Regions from separate parts of the Lysinibacillus sp. NPDC086135 genome, predicted to be linked through region 2. Evidence: riboswitches for the same ligand, from Rfam matches in the RefSeq annotation. Region 2 holds a riboswitch; each other region holds the start of a gene.
The links. A riboswitch is a leader RNA that binds a small molecule or an ion and turns the genes downstream of it on or off. The one in region 2 is predicted to bind cobalamin.
Positions count from the first base shown of each region.

Region 1: it holds a riboswitch for cobalamin, as region 2 does, so the genes downstream of both, mmgD (citrate synthase) here and ACIPKN_RS04855 (ribonucleoside-diphosphate reductase subunit alpha) in region 2, are expected to answer to the same signal.
Region 3: it holds a riboswitch for cobalamin, as region 2 does, so the genes downstream of both, ACIPKN_RS10940 (hypothetical protein) here and ACIPKN_RS04855 (ribonucleoside-diphosphate reductase subunit alpha) in region 2, are expected to answer to the same signal.

Region 1 is NZ_JBIVCA010000013.1:112,254-116,526, forward strand. Features, by position in the region: gene ACIPKN_RS17285 (efflux MFS transporter permease) at 1-267, shown strand, start outside; gene ACIPKN_RS17290 (MFS transporter) at 197-886, shown strand; cobalamin riboswitch at 1,620-1,814, shown strand; gene mmgD (citrate synthase) at 2,007-3,128, shown strand; gene prpD (2-methylcitrate dehydratase) at 3,226-4,273, shown strand, end outside.
Region 2 is NZ_JBIVCA010000002.1:352,544-356,816, reverse strand. Features, by position in the region: gene ACIPKN_RS04865 (ECF transporter S component) at 344-838, shown strand; gene ACIPKN_RS04860 (hypothetical protein) at 835-1,518, shown strand; cobalamin riboswitch at 1,629-1,816, shown strand; gene ACIPKN_RS04855 (ribonucleoside-diphosphate reductase subunit alpha) at 1,978-4,191, shown strand; gene ACIPKN_RS04850 (ribonucleotide-diphosphate reductase subunit beta) at 4,204-4,273, shown strand, end outside.
Region 3 is NZ_JBIVCA010000007.1:16,935-21,207, forward strand. Features, by position in the region: gene ACIPKN_RS10930 (class I adenylate-forming enzyme family protein) at 1-155, shown strand, start outside; gene ACIPKN_RS10935 (acyl-CoA dehydrogenase family protein) at 157-1,824, shown strand; cobalamin riboswitch at 2,139-2,321, shown strand; gene ACIPKN_RS10940 (hypothetical protein) at 2,350-2,553, shown strand; gene ACIPKN_RS10945 (ABC transporter substrate-binding protein) at 2,589-3,554, shown strand; gene ACIPKN_RS10950 (FecCD family ABC transporter permease) at 3,551-4,273, shown strand, end outside.

The DNA.
Region 1 (4,273 bases), on a different contig from region 2:
GATATATCTAGCTGGCATTATATTTTCTGGATAAGCATTGCCCTATATATCATTATTTTCTTCACTTTTATGCCAAAAGTGTACAATGTCTCAACGCTAACAAAACCGAAAATCGATTATTTATCTATCGTTCTTTCAACAATTGCATTTGGTAGTATTATTTATGGACTAAGTACTATTTCAGAAAGATTCTACATTGGCAACAATCATAATAGTAGTGGGCATTGTAGCTCTTTTATTTTTCATATGGCGTCAATTTACAAGTAAGCATCCGATGATTGATTTACATGTTTTCAAATATCGTAATTTCGCTATTGGTTCAGTTTTAATATTTATTGTATTCGCATTACTGTTAGCCATTGCGATTCTTATGCCACTGTATTTAAAAGGATCATTATTACTTTCAGCAACGAATGCTGGGTTTGCGATGTTATTAGGAAACATATTAAATGCCGTCTTTGCTCCAATTGTCGGAAAAACGTTTGATCGTGTTGGTCCAAAATTTTACTTACGTTTTGGTTTCTTATGCTTAGTTATTTCAACGAGTATATTATCCTTTGTCATTAGTGCCACAACACCACTTTGGTTAATCATAGTTTCATGTATGATTTTCTACGTAGGTGTCTCAACAACTATTATACCGGCGCAAACAAACTCACTTAATGATTTACCAAAACAGTTGTATTCTCATGGTTCCGCTGTCATAAACACACTTCAGCAAATTGCAGGTGCAGCAGGTACCGCATTAGCCATTACACTTATGACAACAGGACAACACCGCTTTACAGTAGAGCATTCAAAAGCAAGCCCTGAAACTCTAGTTGCAGTAGGTACACAATTTACATTCGGCACTATTGTGATTGTGGCAGTAATCGGTCTGTATTAGCATTATTTGTAAAACGAACAACAAATCATTTGCACTAGTTTTCAAATGAAAGAATAACTTAATATATTCATCCATCTAGTGAACAACTTTCTAACTTACTTATTCATAAGAGAGATAAAAAAATGAATAAACTAATAGCATTCATAACAATTCCTATTTTCTTTAAATGATGTATCGCAAGCTAGTCGTCCATATAGGAACAATAAACGAAGTTGCTGAACACAAATATAAAACCGGCATAGGTCAATAGAAAAACGAAACGCCAGGATCATTGGTAAATCATTGATCCTGGCGTTTTTAGTAACCAAACAGGAAGAGAACTCACAATATCACTAAAACAAATTGATACTTCCTCAATAGTTTGTTTAGGCCTTCAGATAACCCCTGATTCGTTATATCAAGAGAATTTGCCTTTCATCATTCAGCACAAGAATCGTTGCTCCAACACTTATAATCGGACTACTGCCTATAAATTTTCGTAATTCCTAAATGTACCCAAATTTCTCACGATTAATAAAGCTCAAATTTAAAAGAGATCGCCTTTCTTTTAAAGTAACCTCTCTAATGCCGGTTCGGCGGGATCCTTTTAAAAATCTTTTTTATACGAAATATTGCTAAAAAATGTAGAATAGTTCACCAAAAAAGAAAAATAGTTAATGATAGTCTGTCTCTTCCGAATTTTACCTATATTGCTTGTTTTAAAAACTCTATGTTAAGGTAAAATGACAAATTGAATATGCTAAATTTTGGTGGTTCAAATGGAGTTGTTTCCATTTGATTAAAAGGGAAGTTGGTGAGAGTCCAACACTGTCCCGCAACTGTATTTAGGAGTTCAATAACAAGGCCACTGTTTTGTTTGTCAAAATGGGAAGGTGTTATTGTAGCGTTGATCATAAGTCAGGAGACCTGCCACTAAATAAGCATCAATTGACCTACGAGGATAGGGAGGTGTTAGCTACTACATGATCTTTGTGAATTCATGTAAATTCACTGTTTATTTGCTCTATCATGCTTTTGTAGATTAACAACTTCTCAAAGGGGTAGAAGTTGTTTTTTTGTTGTTCTTTCGTGTTTTAATGGTAACGCTTACAAGAATAATTAAACAAAGGGGTTGTAATGAATGGAGTTAAATTATTCACCAGGTCTCGATGGAATCATTGCCGCTGAAACAAAGCTATCTTTTTTAGACACTGTAGGAAGTCAGATTGTGATTCGAGGCTATGATTTGATTGAGCTATCACAAAGATATTCGTATTTAGACATTGTCTACTTAATGTTGCATGGAGAAATACCAACTACCGAGCAACGAGCTAATTTACAGGTTAAATTGAAATCCAATTACCAGGTTCCACAAGAAATTTTTCAAATTTTCAAGTTATTACCTGATGGGACGCATGCTATGGATGGGCTTAGAACAGGCATTTCGGTGTTAGCAGGCTATGATCAGCAAATCAATGATCGTTCTACTGAAATGAATTTGTCGCGAGCATATAGACTTTTAGGTGGTATGCCAAATATTGTAGCGAATAGCTACCGTGTATTAAATGGTCAAGATGTCGTGGAGCCTGATAACCAGCTTTCCTATAGTGCTAATTTTTATTACATGATAACTGGCAGAAAACCAACTGCTTTAGAAGAAGAAATTTTTGATCAATCACTCGTTTTATATAGTGAACATGAGATGCCAAATTCGACGTTTACGGCTCGTGTTATTGCCTCAACACAATCTGATTTGTATGGTGCTTTAACTGGCGCGGTCGCATCATTGAAAGGTAATTTACATGGTGGGGCAAACGAGGCAGTGATGTATATGCTTCTTGAAGCCAAAACAGTAGAAGGCTTTGAAACATTGCTGAAATACAAACTGCAAAATAAAGAAAAGATTATGGGCTTTGGCCATCGTGTTTATATGAAAAAAATGGACCCAAGAGCGCAAATTATGAAAGAGGCTTTACACAAATTCTGTTTGCAGCAAGGAGATCATCGCTTATATCACATGTGTGAAGCTGGTGAAAAAGTGATGGTACAGGAAAAAGGGTTATACCCAAATTTAGATTATTATGCGGCACCAGTGTACTACATGCTTGGATTGCCAATTGAAATATATACGCCAATCTTTTTTGGCTCACGAACGATCGGCTTATGTGCTCATGTAATTGAACAGCATGACAATAATAGATTATTTAGACCTCGTGTCAATTATATTGGCGAGCGTCATAACCTTGAAGAATTGTCGGTATAATCAAGTTTAACAACTCGCCATAGAGCTGATGGGCATTCTGACCAATGTCCATCAGTATACTAGTATGGCAAATTCATGCAACGGAGGGAAGATATAGATGATAAAAACAAATGAACTATCTAAGACAGATCAATTACTAACTGATATTACCGATTATGTATTAAATACAACGATTACAAGTGAAGAAGCCTACGAAACAGCACATTATGTTTTATTAGATACTATAGGTTGCGGCATTTTGGCTTTACAGTATCCCGAATGTACGAAACTACTTGGACCAGTTGTACCCGGTACGGTTGTTCCAAATGGTACGCGTGTTCCAGGAACTTCCTATGTACTTGATCCAGTGAAAGGTGCTTTCAATATTGGTTGCATGATTCGTTGGTTAGATTACAATGACACATGGCTTGCGGCTGAATGGGGACACCCTTCTGATAATTTAGGTGGCATATTAGCAGTTGCGGATTACTTGAGTCGTGTACGTATTGCTGAAGGCAAAGAGCCTCTTAAAATAAAAGACGTTTTAGAAATGATGATTAAAGCCCATGAAATTCAAGGGGTATTAGCATTAGAGAATAGTCTGAATCGCGTTGGTTTAGATCACGTATTATATGTCAAAATTGCGACAACAGCGGTTGTGACAAAGGCATTAGGTGGAACTCGTCAAGAAATTATCAATGCATTATCAAATGCTTGGATTGATAATTCAAGTTTACGAACATACCGCCATGCCCCAAATACAGGATCAAGAAAATCATGGGCAGCAGGAGATGCGACAAGTAGAGCCGTACAATTAGCCATGATGACTGTGCAAGGTGAAATGGGTTATGCAACGGCCTTATCTGCACCTGGCTGGGGATTCCAAGACGTACTCTTTAATAAACAAGAATTAAAGCTTGCAAGACCGCTTACCTCTTATGTTATGGAGAATGTTCTTTTCAAAGTTTCTTTCCCGGCTGAATTTCATGCGCAAACAGCTGCAGAATGTGCAGTTCATTTACATCATGAAGTGACAAATCGTTTAGATGATATTGAAAAAGTTGTCATTACGACACATGAATCAGCTATTCGCATCATTGATAAAGAGGGCCCATTGAATAATCCAGCTGACCGTGATCACTGTATTCAATACATCACAGCAATTG
Region 2 (4,273 bases):
GCGTCAGCGACCAAGCGCCCAACCGGAACAGAAATCAACCCCACGATATGGTAATGAGCCATATTAATGATTTCTAATAAATTGATCCAACAACGGAATTTAAGGATGACATTTTGCTAAACGTATGTCATGCATATAAGTTGATTGGGGTGGAGGATGGGCGACTCCTCGGGGATCAGCGTTACAAATGAGACCCTGCAGCGAAGCGAAACGGCTCATCGGACGCCCCCAGGAAGCTTTGCTCTGCGTGAAAGTGAAGCGTTAGCGACCAAGCGCCCAACCGGAACGGAAATCAACCTACGTTATCATGACGAGCCAAATATAAAAGGAAAGAGGAAATGGGATGGATCGACAAAGATTAATGAAATTGACGCTCACTGCCATGGTAGCGGCAATTTGTGCAGTAGGTGCAGTCATTAAAATACCAACATTTATTTCAACTGCTGCGCTTGACTCTGCACCTGCATTGTTGAGCGTTGTATTTTTATCTCCAGTATTAGCAGGGGTTGCGGGAGTCATTGGGCATTTTATCTCAGCCTTAACTACTGGCTTTCCATATGGGCCACTACATATTATTATCGCAGTAGAAATGTTTATTGTTGTATGGGTCTTTGGGGTAATGCATAAAAAAGGAATGCATTTCTGGAAATGGCCTGTGGCACTTGTTTTCAATGGTGTTGTTGCACCTTTACCATTTTACTTTATCATTAGTCCTGCATTTTACTGGGCGTCACTGACTAGTCTTCCATTGGCAACACTCATAAATCTAGTGATTGTTGCCATTGCGATGCCAATTCTCTCTAAAGTGTTTATGCGTAAGGAAGGTCGAGTACATTGAGAAATGCAATAAAAATAGGTGGGTTGATTGCAACATCTGATAATGCCGCAGCAATTGGTGAAAAACCACAAGATGTTGTGTCTGCTCCAGACAAATTAACGGCATACTTAACGGCGCGTGTTACTTTTATAGAGCAGCTTGCTGCAAATGCTTTACCAAGCCATATTATACTCGCTAATTTTTCAGGGGATGCTGCATGGTCTCGTTACGTTGCAGGCATTCAGCAGGTTTTTGATGAGACGGGTCTTAATTGTCCGCAAATAGACGGTAGTACAGAGTCCAATATGCCGACTCTACAATCAGGTTTGTCTATAACGATGCTAGGTGAGCAGCAAAAACGCACAGCAACTAAGCATGAACAGCTTAGTTGGTACACCTATGGACTACCGCTTGTAGGCAATGAAATCCTTGCACAGCCTGAAGATGTGGCACAGCTCCAACCTATTTTTCAGGCGTGGAAAGAGGGAATAGTACAGCAAGTATGGCCAGTTGGATCAAAAGGTCTACAAGTCGAATTTACCCGACTTTTTGGCGAGCAACAGGTTAAAAGTTCGTTAGATGTCGAGAAATCGGCTGGTCCTTGTGCAGTAGTTTTGCTAGGAATTCAGCCAGAAAAAGAGCAGCTAGCACAAAAAAAATTTCCTAGAAATTTTGAAAAACTACGTAAAACTGCATTGTAATTGGGCTTGTTTCGAGAAAATGTAGCACTTTATAACTTGCAAGGGGCAAAACACCTATTGCAACAATAAACACAATATGTTAGATTTGTTTAGGAGTTAAAACACTATATATAGTATTTTGGACGAGCGGTACCAATATGGTTTAAAAGGGAATTCGGAAAAAGAGTCATCTTAGGCCGAAGCTGTCCCCGCAACTGTAAGTGCTGACAAATGATGAATTGGCCACTGTGAAGAACGGGAAGGCCATCGTTTGGAGGAAGCATGAGCCAGGAGACCTGCCGAGTTGTTCAAGACAGCAACACATTCTTCGGGGATTGAGAAGTGGAGGCGAGAGATTTGTTCACTTCTTTGTGTGCATGTCCTTCATTTCCATTTCCGATTTTACAGCGATCACGTAACCGATAAATGTTGCGTGATCGCTTTTTGTGTTGCTGGAGAAGGAAAGGGAGAGAATGTTACATGACAATTCAAATCGAGCAACAAATTGCTAAGCTCAAGAAAAACTACACAGAGGATGAACTCGAAAGTTTTGTAAGATTATCGGATCGATGGCTACGAAAAAACGACAATGCGACATTTGAAGCATGGGCAGATGCGATGATTTTACAAACGCTTAGCCTCATTGATGAGGAGGAGCCATACTGGACATTTGTCGCAGCTCAAATTTTTTTAGAAAAACTATATGATCAATTTGCAATGCGTCGTGGAGTTTCAGTGAAAGATGTTTATAAAGTTTTCCCAGAACATTTAGCACACTATACAGAAGCTGGATTGTATCATGAAAGTTTAACAACAAAATATAGTGAGCAGGAGCTTCAGGAACTCGCTTCTTATCTAGAATCAAGTCGAGATGAGTTGTTTACGTATATTGGTTTAAAAACATTAATGGACCGCTATGTAGTCCGTGATTACACGAAAATACCAGTGGAATTACCGCAGGAACGATGGATGGTCATTGCGATGACTCTGATGCAGGATGAAACAGAAAATCGTTTAGAAAAAGTCCGTGAATCTTATTGGGCAATGAGTAATTTATATATGACTGTTGCCACACCGACATTATCGAATGCAGGTAAAACACATGGACAGCTATCAAGTTGCTTTATCGATACAGTAGATGATAGTTTACAAAGCATTTATGACACGAATACAGATGTCGCAACATTATCGAAATACGGCGGCGGTATTGGTGTTTATATGGGTAAAATTCGTAGCCGAGGCTCATCTATTAAAGGTTTTAAAGGTGCATCAAGTGGCGTTTTACCATGGATTAAACAGCTTAATAATACGGCGGTTTCAGTCGATCAGCTTGGGCAACGACAAGGAGCTATTGCTGTCTATCTAGATGTTTGGCATAAAGACGTCTTTACGTTTTTAGATTTACGCTTAAACAATGGGGATGAACGTCTGCGTGCCCATGATATTTTCACAGGGCTATGCTTACCGGATATATTTATGGAAACTGTTGAGGCACGTGGGGAGTGGCACTTATTTGACCCACATGAAGTACGAGAGGTTATGGGCTACTCACTAGAGGATTTCTACGATGAGAAAAAGGGTGACGGTTCTTTCCGTACTAAATATGAGGAATGTATCGCGAATCCATTGTTAAGTCGTGAAGTCGTACCAGCTATAGATATTATGAAGCGTATTATGCGCTCACAGCTAGAAACAGGCGTGCCGTTTATGTTCTATCGTGATGAAGTAAATCGTATGAATCCGAATAAGCATGAAGGGATGATTTACAGTTCGAACCTGTGTACAGAAATCTTCCAGAATATGTCGGCTACTGAATTCGAATCTATTACACTAGAAGATGATGTCATCGTAACACGTCGCAAGCCTGGAGATTTCGTTGTATGTAACTTATCATCTATTAATTTAGGTAGAGCAGTACCGGCCGGTGTTCTAGAACGATTAATCCCAGTACAAGTACGTATGTTAGATAACGTTATTGCGCTAAATACAATTCCAGTAAAACAAGCAGAGCGTACGAACCTACGCTACCGTGGTATTGGGCTTGGCACATTTGGCTGGCACCATTTATTAGCTCTGAAAGAAATTCAATGGGAGTCAGAGGAAGCTGTACAATTTGCGGACAAGCTATATGAAGAAATTGCGTATTTAACGATTCGTGCTTCTAACGATTTGGCATGTGAAAAAGGAGCTTACCCATTATTTGATGGCTCAGATTGGCATACGGGTGCGTATTTTGACAAACGTGGCTATGACAGCGATAAATGGAACGCTTTACGCGCCGCGGTTGCTGAAAAAGGCATGCGTAACGGCTATGTAATGGCAGTTGCACCGAACTCTTCAACGTCCATTTTAGCGGGCAGTACGGCTACGATTGATCCAATCTTCCAAAAGAGTTATTCAGAGGAGAAGAAGGATTATAAAATTCCAGTTACAGTACCAGATTTATCACCTGTAACGACTTGGTATTATAAATCTGCTTATTTCATCGATCAAAATTGGACAATCAAGCAAAATGCTGCACGTGCACGTCATATCGACCAAGGCATTTCACTTAATTTATATGTTCAAAATACGATTAAGGCGAAAGATTTACTAGCATTGCATATGAATGCTTGGGCGAGCGGTGTAAAAACGACTTATTACGTGCGCTCAACGTCTGTAGAATTGCTAGAATGTGAGTCTTGCGCGAGCTAGGAGGAAGTAACAATGACAACGATTACAAAACGACAAATTATGGACAAGGATGCACCGAACCGTTCAACAGGAATTGTCAACG
Region 3 (4,273 bases), on a different contig from region 2:
AAACGGAAACTGACGAGGACGAACTTAAAGCTTATTTGGAGGAGCGTCTTGCTAAATATAAAATTCCACGCATCTTTGAACGTGTGGAAGCGTTACCACGAAATGCATCGGGCAAAATACTAAAACAATCCTTGAAGGGACAAGAGGTGAGATAGCATGAAAGTTTTACAGCAGGAAGAAATGAAAACAACAAACTTTTTTAACGAAAATGATACACTTCATAAAGTTTTAGAAATGATGCTAGATAAAGAGTTTGTGGACTATGCAAAACGTGAGCTAACAGATTTTGGTGAGCTTTGTGCTGGAGATATTGATGTGAGAGCCAAGCATACGGATAGAGAGGGTGAACCTCGATTACAAAGGTATAATGCCTATGGTGAAGAAGTGTCAGAGGTTTGGGTCAATGATGGCTATAAAAGAACAATTGAAGAGACGTACAATACCGGCATTGTTGGCTATGTGCATAAGGATATTCCGCAATTAGGTAGAAAGGGTAACTATGTCTATAGCTTTGCTCAAGGCTATATACTATCACATGCTGAGCCAGGCTTTTACTGTCCTGTTACTTTAACGATGGCAACGGCTTATCTCCTTGATCATTATGCGAGTGATGAGGTGAAAGCGCGCTTTTTACCACATGTTTGTGCAACAGGAGAGACAGAGCTATATGAGGGGGCCACGTTTTTAACGGAGCGTCAAGGTGGCTCTGATGTTGGAGCGAATGTTGTGAAGGCAAGACAGGACGGCAATCAGTATCTTTTATATGGAGAGAAATATTTTGCATCTAATGCAGGAATGTGTGGAGTAACCATGGTATTGGCGCGCATGGAAGAGGCTCAGGCAGGCTCAAAGGGCTTAACATTGTTTGCAGTTCCATGGCGAAATGAGGATGGCACAGTTAATAACCTACGCATTCGGCGTTTAAAGGATAAACTTGGCGTTAAAGCAGTGCCTTCAGGTGAGGTGGAATTTGATGGTGCACTAGCTTATGTCGTAGGTGATCCGAATAAAGGAATTTATTATATGCTGGAGGCACTTAATTTATCAAGAATTTGCAATGCGGTTGCTTCTATCGGTATTATGCGCCGTGGATATTTAGAGGCGAAGCATTATGTGACAAATCGTTATGCGTTTGGTAAGTCTTTAACGCAATATCCTATGATTCAGGATACACTAGGGAAATTCGCTGCCAAGCTTCATGTAGAAGTTGCCACAGTTTTTGATCTTATTCAGCTGTACGATAAAGTAACTAGTGGGCGAGGGAATAAAGAAGACATTATTTTAAACCGCTTGTATATTGCGATCATGAAAAAAGAAACGGCAGAGCAAGCTGTACATTATGCTAGTGAAGCCATTGAATTACATGGCGGAAACGGCTATATTGAAGATTTTGTTACACCTAGGTTATTAAGAGATGCACAGGTACTTACTGTGTGGGAAGGGACTGCGAATATTTTAGCTTTAGAGCTCATTCGCTTAGTTGATAAGTTTCATGTGCATGATTTGTTTGTTCGTGTCATGGAAGAGCGCCTAGAAAAACTACCTGACAGTCCATTAGTCGAAATTGTAGCGGAGCAATTAGCAAAACTAGGTGCAACTTTGCAAACATTTAGCCGTTTAGATGATGCAACGAAAACGTTTGAGGCAAAAAGGGTTGCAGAGAAAATGGCACATTTATATGAAAGTGTTGTAGCTGTCGAATGGGCACAAAGATTCGGCGGCAAATATGAGAAGCTAGCAGATATTTATTTAGAGCACACATGGGCATTACGAGAAATGGGTGCACCAATGAAAACGGTACAGTATTTTTCAGATATAGTCTAACTTATTTCGGCAGGTGTCCAAACACCTGCTGAAATAGAGGAACTCAGTCTAAGAACGCCACGTCCTGTGGCGACTACTGAGTGACCAACATCACGTTGGCCCAAAGCCTCTGGCGAATGTCACGGAATCGGAAAGAAGTTCACATAGGATGTTAGCCTAAAATCATCGCATCCATGCGATAACGGCTAACTGACCTGCATCACGCAGGCCTAAGCACAAAGCCGATCCCGGACGCAATTATGCCAAGGTATAATTGATTGTTTAGAAGTCGTCTCGAATGGAGGCGACTTCTTTCATTTTCATGTATAATAAAATCAACTGAATATTATAAAGGTTCTTTACTTTAGTAAAGTGAAAAGGGAAATCGGTGTAATTCCGATGCGGTCCCGCCACTGTATGTGTGAGTTTTTTCAATCTGCGCCACTGAAAATTTCGGGAAGGCTTGAAAAAGCGTATGGAGCACGAGCCAGGAGACCTGCCTTTATAGAAAACACGTTGTAGCCTACGAGGATAGGATGGTGGATTTTGTATATGTATTTTTGTGCAAATTTGACCCCCTCATTATTTTATGATGAGGGGTATTTGTTTTGGAAGATGAATGTCAATAAATTTGAAAACATGGGCGATAAATCCAAAATGTTAGGTGATAAACTCAAAAAGTTGGGCGATAAATCCAAAATGTTAGGCGATCAAAAACTAAAACGTATCGATAAATCAAAAAAACAATAAAAACTATACGCACAAATAGACTAAGGAGGATTCACATGAAGAAAATTTGGAAAATAGGGTTATCAGCATTTTTAGCTATTGGCTTACTTGCTGCATGTAATACAAAAGAGGCGACAAATGAAAAGCCGTCATCTTCTGAGCAACAAGAGACAACAAAAGTAGAACAAGCAACATTCCCAATGACGATAACGGATGCTACTGGCAAGAATATTACGCTAGAGGCACCTCCTGAAAAAATTGTCTCACTCATTCCGAGTAACACAGAAATTTTATTTGGCCTAGGCTTAAATAATGAAATAGTTGGTGTGACAGATAATGACGATTATCCACCAGAGGTTACTAAAAAAGAAAAGGTTGGCGGTATGGATTATAATATTGAAAAAATTATTGCTTTAACGCCAGATATCGTTTTTGCGCATGCATCGGGTATGGGTTATTCAAAAGGAGCTATTGAACAGCTTGAGGCGGCAGGTGTAAAAGTATTTGTTGTAGCGGATACAAAAAACTTTAATGAAACTTACACAACAATTGAACAGCTTGGTCGTGCAACAGGAAAACAAGAAGAGGCTAAAAAAATTGTGGCAAATATGAAGGCAAAAGTTAAAGAAGTTGAAACAAAACTTGACGGTGTTGAGGCGAAAAAAGTCTTTGTAGAGTCGTCTGATGAGCCAGAAATTTATACAGCTGGTAAAGGTACATTTATGAATGAAATGCTAGAAATGATTCATGCCGAAAATGTAGCAGCAGATTCAAATAGCTGGTATAAAATTGATGCTGAACAAATTATCGCAAAAAATCCAGATGTCATTGTTGTGGCATATAATTACGTACCTGATATTTTAACGAAAATTCCACAACGTGCAGGCTTTGAGACAATCTCTGCCGTGAAAAATAAAGCCATAGTACAAGTGGATGAAAATATAACAAGTCGTCAAGGTCCTCGTTTAGCAGATGGTCTTGAGGAATTAGCGAAGGCCGTCTACCCTGAGGCGTTTAAATGAGTAAAAAAATTGTAGCCTATGTAACAGCAATTACGCTTCTAATCATTAGCATCTGGTGTGGTGTGGCGATAGGCTCGGTTCATATTCCGCTAGAAGTATTGTGGAATAAGGCGGCTGATGAAACAGCCGCCAATATTTTATGGAAAATTCGATTACCTCGAGTTTTGCTTGCAGGGCTTGTAGGGGCGTCACTTGCAATTGCAGGGGCAGCTTTTCAAGGCTTATTAAAAAACCCTTTGGCTGACCCTTATACGTTAGGTGTTTCCTCTGGTGCATCAGTTGGCGCAGTTATGACGATTTTTTTTAGTATATCAATACCTGTAGTAGGTCATTTTACATTGCCGACCTTTAGTATGATAGGTGCCATATTAACGATGGTAGCTGTTATGGGCTTTGCTAGAATAGTAGACCACTCGTTAAAAATGGAAACTCTTATTTTAACGGGGGTTATATTTAGTTCATTTTTAGGTTCCTTGATTTCTTTAATGATTGCATTATCTGGTGAAGAGCTTCGCCAAGTTATCGGATGGCTGCTTGGCTCAGTATCGATGCGTGGTTGGCCTTATGTTCAGATGATTATCCCGTTTGTCATAATTGGCACCATTATGCTTTGGACACAAAGACGCGAGTTAAATGTTCTGCTATATGGTGAAGAACGCGCGAAGCATTTAGGTGTTCATGTTAAGCGCAGTAAATATATTATTTTAGTGGGTGGATCA